One region of the Streptomyces sp. NPDC002130 genome, then DNA from elsewhere that is predicted to be linked to it. Evidence: predicted binding sites of a transcription regulator. Region 1 holds the regulator's gene; each other region holds the start of a gene.

The links. The regulator HrcA, encoded in region 1, represses chaperone genes, less so after heat shock. The targets are predictions, from matches to a motif close to TTNGCACTCNGNNNNNCNGAGTGCNAA.
Region 2: a site for HrcA is predicted at 2,216-2,242, ahead of groES (co-chaperone GroES). Genes of this name have one in related genera too.
Region 3: a site for HrcA is predicted at 3,046-3,072, ahead of groL (chaperonin GroEL). Genes of this name have one in related genera too.

Annotation. Positions count from the first base shown of each region.
Region 1 covers NZ_JBEOXI010000083.1:24,046-28,578, reverse strand. Annotated here, with positions in the region: gene ABT116_RS17910 (nitronate monooxygenase) at 1-730, opposite strand, end outside; gene dnaJ (molecular chaperone DnaJ) at 808-1,944, opposite strand; gene hrcA (heat-inducible transcriptional repressor HrcA) at 1,944-2,960, opposite strand; gene ABT116_RS17895 (MBL fold metallo-hydrolase) at 3,131-3,862, shown strand; gene ABT116_RS17890 (DUF3097 domain-containing protein) at 3,894-4,533, shown strand, end outside.
Region 2 covers NZ_JBEOXI010000380.1:17-4,549, reverse strand. Annotated here, with positions in the region: gene ABT116_RS38885 (class I SAM-dependent methyltransferase) at 1-319, opposite strand, end outside; gene ABT116_RS38880 (polysaccharide deacetylase family protein) at 491-1,426, shown strand; gene ABT116_RS38875 (polysaccharide deacetylase family protein) at 1,423-2,172, shown strand; gene groES (co-chaperone GroES) at 2,342-2,650, shown strand; gene groL (chaperonin GroEL) at 2,767-4,392, shown strand.
Region 3 covers NZ_JBEOXI010000006.1:56,916-61,448, reverse strand. Annotated here, with positions in the region: gene ABT116_RS02265 (NADH:flavin oxidoreductase) at 1-1,090, opposite strand, end outside; gene groL (chaperonin GroEL) at 1,297-2,919, opposite strand; gene ABT116_RS02255 (cold-shock protein) at 3,252-3,455, opposite strand; gene ABT116_RS02250 (MoaD/ThiS family protein) at 3,902-4,177, opposite strand; gene thrC (threonine synthase) at 4,271-4,533, opposite strand, start outside.

The DNA of each region.
Region 1 (4,533 bases):
GCGTGGCGAGGAAGGCGGTGCCCAGCTGGGCCGCGCTCGCGCCCGCGGCGAGGACACCGGCGATCTGGCCGCCGCGCATGATGCCGCCGGCGGCGACGATCGGGATGCTCACGGCCTCACGGACCTGGGCGATCAGCGACAGCAGGCCGATACCGGAACCGTCCGTCTCGGGGATGTCCCGGTGGGTGCCCTGGTGGCCGCCGGCCTCGACGCCCTGGGCGATGACCCCGTCCGCACCCGCCCGCTCCACGGCCCGGGCCTCGTCGGGGGTGGTCGCGGCGGCCAGGACGAAGGTGCCGACGCGGTGCAGGGTGTCGACGACCTCGCGGCTCGGCACACCGAAGTGGAACGACACCACCGGTACGGGGTTGTCGCGCAGCACCACGAGCTTGGCCTCGAAACCGTCGTCGCGTCCGCTGTCCGGGTCGCCGAGCTCGGCCTCGTACCAGGTGGCCTCGCCGGCCAGCTGGTGGGCGTAGACGTCGACGGCGGCGGGGTCGGCATACTCCGGCTGCGGCATGAAGACGTTGATGCCGAAGGGCCTGCCGGTGAGGCTCCGGAGCTGCTTGATCTCCTGGTACATCCCGTCGGCGGTCTTGTACCCGGCGGCCAGGAATCCGAGCCCGCCCGCCTCGCACACGGCCGCGGCGAGCTGCGGTACGGAGACGCCGCCCGCCATGGGGGCCTGCACGATCGGGTGGGGGAAGAGATCGGTCAGTGCGGAGGACATGACGGCATGTTGTCACGTCCTCCGAACAACTCCGAAACCGGCCTGCCGACTGGCATAGACCAGAAGCACGCCCGGCGTCAGCGCCCGTTGAAGGCGTCCTTCAGCCGAGAGAACAACCCTTGCTGCCCCGGCTGGAACTGCCCCGTGGGCCGTTCCTCGCCGCGGAGTTTGGAGAGCTCGCGCAGCAGGCGCTCCTGCTCCGGGTCGAGCTTGGTCGGGGTCTGGACCTCGACGTGGACGATGAGGTCGCCGCGTCCGCCGCCGCGCAGATGCGTGACGCCCCGGCCGTGCAGCGGGATCGACTGGCCGGACTGGGTGCCCGGGCGGATGTCGACCTCCTCCATGCCGTCGAGCGTCTCCAGCGGCACCTTCGTGCCGAGGGACGCCGCCGTCATCGGGATCGTCACCGTGCAGTGCAGGTCGTCGCCGCGCCGCTGGAACGTGCTGTGCGGCAGCTCGTGGATCTCGACGTAGAGGTCACCGGCCGGACCGCCACCGGGGCCGACCTCGCCCTCGCCGGCGAGCTGGATGCGCGTGCCGTTGTCGACACCGGCCGGGATCTTGACCGTGAGCGTGCGGCGGGACCGCACGCGGCCGTCGCCCGCGCACTCCGGGCACGGGGTCGGGACGACCGTGCCGAAGCCCTGGCACTGCGGGCACGGGCGGGACGTCATGACCTGGCCCAGGAAGGACCGGGTGACCTGCGAGACCTCACCGCGGCCGCGGCACATGTCACACGTCTGGGCGGAGGTGCCCGGGGCCGCGCCCTCACCGCTGCAGGTGTTGCAGACGACGGCCGTGTCGACCTGGATGTCCTTCGTCGTACCGAAGGCCGCCTCGTCGAGCTCGACCTCGATACGGATCATCGCGTCCTGGCCGCGGCGGGTGCGCGAGCGCGGTCCGCGCTGCGACGCCGTGCCGAAGAACGCGTCCATGATGTCCGAGAAGTTCCCGAAGCCGCCGGCTCCGAAGCCGCCCGCGCCGCCGCCACCGGCCTGCGAGAGCGGGTCGCCACCGAGGTCGTAGACCTGCTTCTTCTGCGGGTCCGACAGCACCTCGTAAGCGGCGTTGATCTCCTTGAACCGCTCCTGGGTCTTCGGATCGGGGTTGACGTCCGGGTGCAGCTCGCGGGCGAGCCGCCGGAAGGCCTTCTTGATCTCTTCCTGCGACGCGTCGCGGCGCACGCCGAGTACGGCGTAGTAGTCCGTGGCCACTACGACTCCGCCAGGATCTGTCCGACGTACCGTGCCACTGCGCGTACCGCTCCCATCGTTCCCGGGTAGTCCATGCGGGTCGGTCCGACCACGCCGAGCTTGGCGACTGCCTCGCCGCCCGAACCGTAGCCGACCGACACGACGGACGTGGAGTTGAGTCCTTCGTGGGCGTTCTCGTGACCGATCCGTACGGTCACGCCCGGATCCTTCGCCTCGCCGAGCAGCTTGAGGAGCACGACCTGCTCCTCCAGCGCCTCCAGCACCGGCCGGATCGTGAGAGGGAAGTCATGCCCGAAGCGGGTCAGATTGGCGGTGCCGCCGATCATCAGCCGCTCCTCGTTCTCCTCGACGAGCGTCTCCAGAAGTGTGGAGAGCACCGTGGAGACCGTACCCCGGTCCTCGTGCTCGAACGCCTCGGGGAGATCCTCCACCAGACTCGGCACATCCGCGAAACGGCGGTTCGCCACGCGGCTGTTGAGCCGCGCGCGCAGATCCGCGAGCGAGGCGTCGCCGAAGGGCGCCGGGCAGTCGACGACCCGCTGCTCGACCCGTCCGGTGTCCGTGATCAGCACGAGCATCACGCGCGCGGGCGCCAGGGAGAGCAGCTCCACGTGCCGCACGGTCGAGCGGGTCAGCGACGGGTACTGCACGACGGCGACCTGACGCGTGAGCTGCGCGAGCAGCCGTACCGTACGCGCCACGACGTCGTCGAGGTCGACGGCACCCTCGAGGAAGTTCTGGATCGCGCGCCGCTCGGGCGCTGTCATCGGCTTGACGCCGGCGAGCTTGTCGACGAACAGCCGGTAGCCCTTGTCGGTGGGGATGCGCCCGGCACTGGTGTGCGGCTGGGCGATGTACCCCTCGTCCTCGAGGGCCGCCATGTCGTTGCGGACGGTGGCCGGGGAGACGCCCAGGCTGTGCCGCTCGGTGAGGGCCTTGGAGCCCACCGGCTCCTCGGTGCCGACGTAGTCCTGGACGATGGCGCGCAGCACCTGAAGCCTGCGTTCACTGAGCATCGCGCACACCTCCAGAAGTCTCCGCCTGCTTGCCCTGCCGGTCCGGCCTGGCACTCTGCGCGTGCGAGTGCCAGCATCCCCGGCCCAGTGTACGGCGGTGGGGTACACCCCCGGCAAGGCTGGTCGTGCGGCGCCGTGCCCCGAGCGGGGCGCACCGCTAGCGTCGCCGTATGACGGTGACTTGGGAAGACCTCGGATGGGAGCGCGTGGCCGCTGGAGTGGGGCGGTGCCGGCTGCCGGTGTGGGACTGCACGATCGGGCTGGTCGCCGGCGAGGGGGCGGTCCTCATGATCGACGCGGGGTCGAGCCTCGCCGAGGGCGCGAAACTGGGCGCGCAGGCGCGGGCGCTCACGGGTCACCGTGTGACACATCTCGCGCTGACCCATCCGCACTTCGACCATGTCTTCGGCACCGCGGCGCTCCCGGACACCGAGGTGTTCGGCGCGGTGGGCGTGGACGCGGTGCTGTCGCGGGTGCGGGACCGCGAGGAACTGCGCGAGGACGCGGTGCGCCAGGGCCTGGCGGCGCCCACGGCCGAGAAGGCGGCGGAGCGGCTGGTCCCGCCCGGCCACCTGGTCTCCGGCGAGTGGACGCTCGACCTGGGCGGCGGCCGGCAGGTGCTGCTGGCGAACGTCGGGCCGGGGCACACCGCGCACGACCTGGCGGTGCTGGTGCCCGGTGATCCGGAAGTGGTGTTCTGCGGCGATCTGGTCGAGGAGTCCGGCGAGCCCCAGGCGGGCCCGGACGCGGTGCCGTCGCAGTGGCCTGCCGCCCTCGACCGGCTGCTCGACCTGGGTGGTGAGGACGCGGTGTACGTGCCCGGTCACGGAGCGGTGGTGGACGCGGCGTTCGTGCGGGCGCAACGGGACGCGCTGGCGGCGCGTTTCGGCGTGTCGCGGTGATCGCCGTCCGCCTTCTCCTATCGTCATTCGAATGCGCCAGTACTCCGCCGATCTGACCCCGCCGTGGAAGAAGCCGAAGCCGGTGCCCGAGGTCGCGGCGGAGCCGGGCCTGGTGGTGGAGGAGCCGGGGACCGGTTTCTGCGGCGCGGTGATCCGCTGCGAGGCGGGCACGGTGACGCTGGAGGACCGCTTCGGCAAGCACCGGGTGTTCCCGATGGAGCCGCGCGGTTTCCTCCTGGAGGGCAGGGTGGTGACCCTCGTCCGCCCCGCGCCCGGCGGCCCGGCGCGTCCCACCCGCACGGCCTCGGGGTCGGTCGCCGTCCCCGGCGCACGGGCCCGCGTGGCCCGCGCCGGCCGCATCTACGTCGAGGGCCGCCACGACGCCGAGCTGGTGGAGAAGGTGTGGGGCGACGACCTGCGCATCGAGGGCGTGGTCGTGGAGTACCTGGAGGGCGTCGACGACCTGCCGTCGATCGTCGAGAGCTTCGCCCCCGGCCCGGACGCGCGGCTGGGCGTCCTCGTGGACCACCTGGTCCCGGGCTCGAAGGAGTGGCGCATCGCACAGTCGGTGACGAGCGAGCACGCCCTGGTCGTGGGCCACCCCTACATCGACATCTGGGAGGCGGTGAAACCGTCGTCCCTGGGCATCGAAGCGTGGCCCCGGGTGCCGC
Region 2 (4,533 bases), on a different contig from region 1:
CGATGCCACAGCACAGGTCGGCGACCGAGGTGATGCCCGACTCGGCCATGCGCCGGGCCCGGTAGGCCGCCACGCTCGCCCGGGTCGACTGCTCGACGCCGTTCGGCGTGAAGAACATCCGGCCCGCGTCCTCGGACCCGAACTTCACCACCGCCCGCTGCCGCAGCCGCGCCTGGCCCAGCGCCGCCGACACCAGCTCGGCGGGGTGCTCGCGGCGCAACCGGGTCGCGACGGCCAGCTCCTGCGCAGGATCGGTGTCCCGCACCTCGTCGAGGAGAGCGCGGCCTTCGGGGGTGAGGAGGAGGGCGAGGTCGTTCACCGGATCATTGTCGGCCACGGGGGAGGAGGGCGGTGGCCGGTCCGGTGCGAGCGACGGCTGAGCCGGCCCCTCGCGGTGTTCGGCCCGTGTGTGGGCCAGTCGGTGGATGGTGGGCGCCGGTCGCGGTGTCGGACCGGGATCGCCGGGAGGGGGCTGCGAGGATCCGGCATCATGCGAGCAGTCGTACAAAATGACAAAAGCCGGGCGTCGGGACGGACGTCCGCCGGCGTACGGATCGTCCTCGCCGTGCTCGTCCTCGCCGCCCTCGCCTCCGGCTGCGCGCAGGACGGCGGCGACCAGGTCACCCCGGCCGGCGGCCAGCAGCCCCTCGACGCGCCCCCGGCCCGCGCGCTCGACTCCTACGCCACCAAGCTGCGCGCCGCGCACGCCGCCCGGGTCGCCGCCGCGCACCGCTGGGGTCTGCGCAGGACCCCGTCGGCCGCCCCGCCCGCCCCCGCGAAGAAGCCCAGGATCAGGACCCGCAAGGGCTTCGAGGTGGACGACCACCGGGAGCTGGACCTCCCGCCCGTCTTCACGAGGATCCCCACCCGGGACAAGGTCGTCTTCCTCACCATCGACGACGGCGCCGAGAAGGACCCGGCGTTCCTGCGGATGATGAGCGACCTGGACGTCCCGTACAGCGCCTTCCTCAGCGGCTACCTGGTCAGGAACGACACCCGCTACTTCCGGAAGATGCAGTCCCGGGGCGTCGTACTGCACAACCACACCCTCAACCACCCCAACCTGCGCGGCCTGTCCTACCGGAAGCAGAAGCGCGAGATCTGCGGCATGCAGCGCTACATGGAGAGGCGGTTCGGCAAACGCCCCACCCTCTTCCGCCCGCCCTACGGCAGCTACGACCGGGCGACCCTGCGGGCCGCCAAGACCTGCGGCATCGCGTACGTGCCCCTGTGGAACGAGGAGGTCTTCGCCGACCACTGGGAGTACCGCGACGGGGGCCGGAGGCTGCATCCGGGTGACATCGTCCTCACGCACTTCCGGGGTCGTGACCAGTGGAAGGGCACCATGGCCGACATGATCCGCCGCTTCCTGAACAAGGTCACGGCTCAGGGGTACGCGGTCGGGCGGCTGGAGGACTACCTGTGAGGCGCCAGGCCGCCGTACTGCTGTGCGCGGCCCTGCTGGCCGGCTGCTCCGGGGTGGCGGGTGAGCGGCCGGGCACCGCCGACGGCCGGGCCCGGGACCCGGCGCGCGGGGTGAACGACACGCGTCGGCTGCCGCCCGTCGTGGACCACGTCGCCACCCGCGAACCCGTCGTCTTCCTCACCTACGACGACGGCGCCGAACGCGACCCCCGCTTCGTCGGCCTCGTCCGCGAACGGCGGCTCCCGGTCAGCCTGTTCCTCACGGACAGCGTCGTGGGACCCGGCTACGGCCATTTCGCCCGGCTGCGCGCGGTCGGCGCGTCCATCCAGAACCACACCCTCGACCACCCCGCCCTGCGCGGCCTGCCCTACGCCGGCCAGCGCGCCGAGATCTGCGGCCAGCAGCACAAACTCCGCTCCCGCTTCGGCATCGTCCCCCGCCTCTTCCGTCCGCCCCACGGCACCTACGACAGGACGACCCTGCGCGCCGCCGCCGACTGCGGCATCGCCGCGATCGTCCTGTGGCGCGCGTCCCTGAACGCCGACGGCGAACTGACGTACACCCGCGGCGAGCCCGGCCTGCGGGCCGGCGACATCGTCTCGGTGCCGTCGGGCGGGACGGGGTCGCCGACCCTGGCCGAACGGACGGTGCGGCTGCTGCGCGAGATCGAGGCGAGGGGGCTGCGGGTGGGGCGGCTCGAGGACCACCTGGAGAGCGCACCTGCCCGACGCGCCGCACGCAATTAGCAGTCCGCTTGACCGAGTGCTAATCGCAGTCATAGTCTCGGCTCTGGCACTCCCCACTGGAGAGTGCCAACACAGCGACGGGCAGGTCCGGCACCCGCGACGACGGATCCACCTGGTCGCCACCTCAGACAGTTAACCCCGTGAGATCTCCGAAGGGGGAGGTCGGATCGTGACGACCACCAGCTCCAAGGTTGCCATCAAGCCGCTCGAGGACCGCATCGTGGTCCAGCCGCTCGACGCCGAGCAGACCACCGCCTCTGGCCTGGTCATCCCGGACACCGCCAAGGAGAAGCCCCAGGAGGGCGTCGTCCTGGCCGTGGGCCCGGGCCGCTTCGAGGACGGCAACCGTCTTCCGCTCGACGTCTCCGTCGGCGACGTCGTGCTCTACAGCAAGTACGGCGGCACCGAGGTGAAGTACAACGGCGAGGAGTACCTCGTCCTCTCGGCCCGCGACGTGCTCGCGATCGTCGAGAAGTAATTCACCCCAAGCACCTTGCTTTGAACTGCGCCCCTGGCCCCCGCTATCGCCAATAAGCCGGGCGCCCGGGGCGCAGTGCCGTATATCCCAGATTCCGGAAGAGGGCTCACGCTCCCATGGCGAAGATCCTGAAGTTCGACGAGGACGCCCGTCGCGCCCTCGAGCGCGGCGTCAACAAGCTTGCCGACACGGTCAAGGTGACGATCGGCCCCAAGGGCCGCAACGTCGTCATCGACAAGAAGTTCGGCGCTCCCACCATCACCAACGACGGTGTGACCATCGCCCGTGAGGTCGAGGTCGAGGACCCGTACGAGAACCTCGGTGCCCAGCTGGTCAAGGAGGTGGCGACCAAGACCAACGACATCGCGGGTGACGGTACGACCACCGCGACCGTGCTCGCCCAGGCGCTCGTGCGCGAGGGCCTGAAGAACGTCGCCGCCGGTGCCTCCCCGGCCGCCCTGAAGAAGGGCATCGACGCCGCCGTCGCCGCCGTTTCCGAGGACCTGCTCGCGTCGGCCCGCCCGATCGACGAGAAGTCCGACATCGCCGCCGTCGCCGCGCTGTCCGCCCAGGACCAGCAGGTCGGCGAGCTCATCGCCGAGGCGATGGACAAGGTCGGCAAGGACGGTGTCATCACCGTCGAGGAGTCCAACACCTTCGGCCTGGAGCTGGACTTCACCGAGGGCATGGCCTTCGACAAGGGCTACCTGTCGCCGTACTTCGTGACGGACCAGGAGCGCATGGAAGCCGTCCTGGACGACCCGTACATCCTCATCACGCAGGGCAAGATCTCCGCCATCGCGGACCTCCTGCCGCTGCTGGAGAAGGTCATCCAGTCCAACGCCTCCAAGCCGCTGCTGATCATCGCCGAGGACGTCGAGGGCGAGGCCCTCTCCACCCTCGTCGTGAACAAGATCCGCGGCACGTTCAACGCCGTCGCCGTGAAGGCCCCCGGCTTCGGCGACCGCCGCAAGGCGATGCTGCAGGACCTCGCGGTCCTCACCGGCGCCACGGTCGTCTCCGAGGAGGTCGGCCTCAAGCTCGACCAGGTCGGCCTGGACGTGCTCGGCTCCGCCCGCCGCGTCACCGTCACCAAGGACGACACCACGGTCGTCGACGGCGCCGGCAACAAGGACGACGTGCAGGGCCGCGTCGCCCAGATCAAGGCCGAGATCGAGTCCACCGACTCCGACTGGGACCGCGAGAAGCTCCAGGAGCGCCTCGCGAAGCTGGCCGGCGGCGTGTGCGTCATCCGCGTGGGTGCCGCCACCGAGGTCGAGCTCAAGGAGCGCAAGCACCGTCTGGAGGACGCCATCTCCGCGACCCGCGCCGCGGTCGAGGAGGGCATCGTCTCCGGTGGTGGCTCCGCGCTCGTCCACGCCGTGAAGGTCCTCGAGGACAACCTCGGCAAGACCGGCGACGAGGCCACGGGTGTCGCGGTCGTCCGCCGCGCCGCCGTCGAGCCGCTGCGCTGGATCGCCGAGAACGCCGGCCTGGAGGGCTACGTCATCACCTCCAAGGTCGCCGAGCTCGAGAAGGGCCAGGGCTTCAACGCCGCCACCGGCGAGTACGGCGACCTGGTCAAGGCCGGCGTCATCGACCCGGTCAAGGTCACCCGCTCCGCCCTGGAGAACGCCGCCTCCATCGCCTCCCTCCTCCTCACGACCGAGACCCTGGTCGTCGAGAAGAAGGAAGAGGAGGAGCCGGCCGCCGCGGGCCACGGCCACGGCCACGCCCACTGACGCATGACGGCTGACGGCTGACGGACGTCAGCTCGCCAGAACCCGGGTGAAGGCCCGGCACCCCGCGCGTCAGGGTTCGATACAGCGCGTTCCGCGACCCCGCGCCGGAAGGACACCGCCATGATCGGCATGCCGGAGATC
Region 3 (4,533 bases), on a different contig from region 1:
CGAGCTCCTCGAAGCGGCCGTCGAGCACCTTGCGGGCCCACTCGGGGTCCTGGAGCAGGGCGCGGCCGATGGCGACCATGTCGAACTCGTCGCGCTCGAAGCGGTCGAGGAGGTTGTCGAGGTCGCCGACCTCGGCGCCCTCGCCCTGGAAGGACTTGAGGAAGTCGCCGCCGTCCAGGCCGACCGAGCCGACGGTGATGGTGGGCTTGCCGGTGAGCTTCTTGGTCCAGCCGGCCAGGTTCAGGTCCGAGTCGTCGAACTCGGGAACCCAGTAGCGGCGGGTGGAGGCGTGGAAGGCGTCGACACCGGCGGCGGCCAGCGGCGCGAGGATGGACTCCAGCTCCTCCGGCGTCTCGGCGAGGCGGGCGCGGTAGGCCTCCTGCTTCCACTGGGAGTAGCGGAAGATGACGGGGAAGTCGGCGGACACGGCCTCGCGGACGGCCGCGACGATCTCCTCGGAGAGCTTGGCTCGGGCGACCCGGTCGCCGCCGTAGGCGTCGGTGCGGCGGTTGGTGCCCTCCCAGAGGAACTGGTCGAGCAGGTAGCCGTGGGCGCCGTGCAGCTCGACACCGTCGAAGCCGATGCGCTCGGCGGCGGCAGCGGCCTCGGCGAACGCGCCGATCACGGCGTCGATGTCGGCCTGGGTCATGGTCTTGCCGGTGGGCTCGTCGGCGCCGATGCGCAGCCCGGAGGGGCCGACGGCCGGGGCGTCGGCGAACGGGGGCTCGCCCTGGTTGCGGACCATGCCGATGTGCCACAGCTGCGGCACGATCGTGCCGCCGGCGGCGTGCACCGCCTCGGCGACCTTCGCCCAGCCCGCGAGCTGCTCGTCGCCGTGGAACCGCGGCACGCTGTCGCTCTGCCCGGCCGACTCGTGGCCGACGTAGGTGCCCTCCGTGACGATCAGGCCGACTCCGGCGGCGGCGCGGCGCGCGTAGTACGACACGACGTCCTCGCCGGGCACGCCGCCCGGGGAGAACATGCGGGTCATCGGCGCCATCGCGATCCGGTTCGGAACGGTCAGGCCGCCCAGCGTTACGGGCCGGGACAGGATTTCGGCGGCGCGGGAGGCGGAGGCGGCGACAGTCACGTGGGGGCTCACTTTCGGATACCGGAGGGTATGTGCATGCGCATAGGACCTAACCTTCAACCATCCGGGCCCACGCGGCCATCCCACCCCCGCTGTGATCCCGGACACGCGCCCCGCCCATGTCCCGGACACGCCCGAGGGCGGCACCTCCTGCCGGAACAGGAGGTGCCGCCCTCGGTAAGGACGTTGATCAACCCTGGGGTCGATCAGAAGTCCATGTCACCGCCCGGCATGCCGCCGCCGGCGGGCGCGGCGGCCTTCTCCGGCTTGTCGGCGATGACGGCCTCGGTGGTGAGGAACAGCGCGGCGATGGAGGCGGCGTTCTGCAGGGCAGAGCGGGTCACCTTCGCCGGGTCGATGATGCCCTCGGCGATCATGTCGACGTACTCACCGGTCGCGGCGTTCAGGCCGTGGCCGACGGTGAGGTTGCGGACCTTCTCCACGACGACGCCGCCCTCGAGACCACCGTTGACGGCGATCTGCTTCAGCGGGGCCTCCAGCGCGAGCTTCACGGCGTTGGCGCCGGTCGCCTCGTCACCGTCGAGCTCCAGCTTCTCGAAGACCTGGGAGGCCTGCAGCAAGGCCACGCCACCACCGGCGACGATGCCCTCCTCGACGGCCGCCTTGGCGTTGCGCACGGCGTCCTCGATGCGGTGCTTGCGCTCCTTGAGCTCCACCTCGGTGGCGGCACCGGCCTTGATGACCGCGACACCGCCGGCGAGCTTCGCCAGGCGCTCCTGCAGCTTCTCGCGGTCGTAGTCCGAGTCGCTGTTCTCGATCTCGGCGCGGATCTGGTTGACGCGGCCCTGGACCTGGTCGGCCGAGCCGGCACCGTCGACGATGGTGGTCTCGTCCTTGGTGATGACGACCTTGCGGGCCTTGCCCAGCAGGTCGAGCGTGGCGTTCTCCAGCTTGAGGCCGACCTCCTCGGAGATCACCTCGCCGCCGGTGAGGATGCCGATGTCCTGCAGCATCGCCTTGCGGCGGTCGCCGAAGCCCGGGGCCTTGACGGCGACGGACTTGAAGGTGCCGCGGATCTTGTTGACGACCAGGGTCGACAGGGCCTCGCCCTCGACGTCCTCGGCGATGATCAGCAGCGGCTTGCCGGACTGCATGACCTTCTCGAGGAGCGGCAGCAGGTCCTTGACGTTGCTGATCTTCGAGTTGGCGATCAGGATGTACGGGTCGTCGAGGACGGCCTCCATACGCTCCATGTCGGTGGCGAAGTACGCCGAGATGTAGCCCTTGTCGAAGCGCATACCCTCGGTGAGCTCCAGCTCCAGACCGAAGGTCTGGGACTCCTCGACGGTGATGACGCCTTCCTTGCCGACCTTGTCCATGGCCTCGGCGATGAGCTCGCCGATCTGGGTGTCGGCGGCGGAGATGGAGGCCGTGGAGGCGATCTGCTCCTTGGTCTCGACGTCCTTGGCCTGCTCCAGCAGGGCGGCGGAGACGGCCTCGACGGCCTTCTCGATACCGCGCTTGAGGGCCATCGGGTTGGCGCCGGCGGCTACGTTGCGCAGACCCTCCTTGACCAGGGCCTGGGCGAGAACGGTCGCGGTGGTCGTACCGTCACCGGCGACGTCGTCCGTCTTCTTGGCGACTTCCTTGACCAGCTCGGCGCCGATCTTCTCGTACGGGTCCTCGAGCTCGATCTCCTTGGCGATGGAGACACCATCGTTGGTGATCGTGGGCGCGCCCCACTTCTTCTCGAGGACGACGTTGCGGCCCTTGGGGCCGAGCGTCACCTTGACGGCGTCCGCGAGCTGGTTCATGCCGCGCTCGAGGCCGCGCCGCGCCTCCTCGTCGAACGCGATGATCTTGGCCATGTGAAGTGGTCCCTCCAGGACTGGGGGTGATTACTTCGGACCGCGCCCGCGCCCGCGACGGACGGCTCGCTTGCCTTGTGGTTCCTTCCCACCCGGCCTGCGGGCCTCACCGACCCGGTCCTTACGTTGTCACTCTCACCTTCAGAGTGCTAACGCAATGATTAGCACTCGACCCCTGCGAGTGCAAGCGCCTCCGGGGGATCGGGCGGGGGCGTCAGCCGCCCGCGAACACCGCCCGGCGAGCCCTTCGAACACGCGGAAGGGCCCGCACCCCGGGGGGTACGGGCCCTTCTGAGAAGACCGGTCGCTTGAGCGTTGGTCGTGGTGCGCGTTCAGGCAGAGACGCGAACCATGTCGGCCTGCGGTCCCTTCTGACCCTGCGAGATCTCGAACTCGACCCGCTGGCCCTCTTCAAGGGTGCGGTAGCCGTCCATCTGAATCGCGCTGTAGTGGACGAAAACATCCGCACCACCGTCGACCGCGATGAAGCCGTACCCCTTCTCCGCGTTGAACCACTTGACGGTGCCCTGAGCCATGCCTAACTCCCCTATTACTGGCCCTTGCACAGATCCACACTTCGCGGACCCGGGTCAGACCTCACCCCCCACGGTTGGGGGCGTGCGCCGGAACGCGTCGACCGCGGCTGAATGTATCTGTCCAACTGCCGTCTGCAACAGGTCAATCGGACGAGAATTCTGGACGCGCAGGGTCCGGAATGTGGGGAGAATTCGCCCGAATTCAGGGCAAGTCGGGCCACACAAAGGGAACAAAAGCCGCAAAAGACATACACACTTTGGCTACATCTTGTCGGGCTCGTAGCGGGAATTCAGGGTTCCGATCAGGGAATCGGGACCGCGTTCCCCAACTGTACCGCGCTCAACCACACAGAATTGCCCCCTCCGCTTCTCTCACGGAGGGGGCAATTCGATAAACTCTCAGTGACCGTCGTTACCGAAGGTAACAATCAAGCCGGTCGACCGGTTCAGCCGCCGGCGACGGCAGGAATGATCGACACTCCGGCACCGTCCGGCGTGGCCGTCTCCAGACCCTGTTCGAACCGCACGTCGTCGTCGTTGACGTACACGTTGACGAACCGCCGCAGCTTGCCCTGGTCGTCCAGCACCCGGGCGGCGATCCCGGTGTGGTTCTTCTCCAGATCGGCGATGACCTCACCGAGGTTCGCGCCCTCGGCGGCGACCTCGGCCTGCCCGCCGGTGTAGGTGCGCAGGATGGTGGGGATGCGAACGGTGACGCTCATGACTTCAAAACCTCCGGTTGGGGTGGCGGACCTGCTTTCAGGGGCGCGGGGAACTGCGCGACCAGCCCCCCACGGGCCCGCAGCCGACAACGATCAGACGAGCCCGGCCTCACGGAACGAATCAAGGTTGGGGCGAATGGTCGCCGTCAGACCCGTGTCCGCCACCGCGTCCAGCGTCTTGAGGCCATCCCCGGTGTTGAGCACCACCGTCGTCTTCGACGGATCCAGCAGCCCGGTCTCGATCAGCTTCTTGGTGACACCCACGGTCACACCACCGGCGGTCTCCGCGAAGATCCCCTCGGTCCGCGCAAGGATCTTGATCGCCTCGACGACCTGCTCGTCCGTAACGTCCTCCA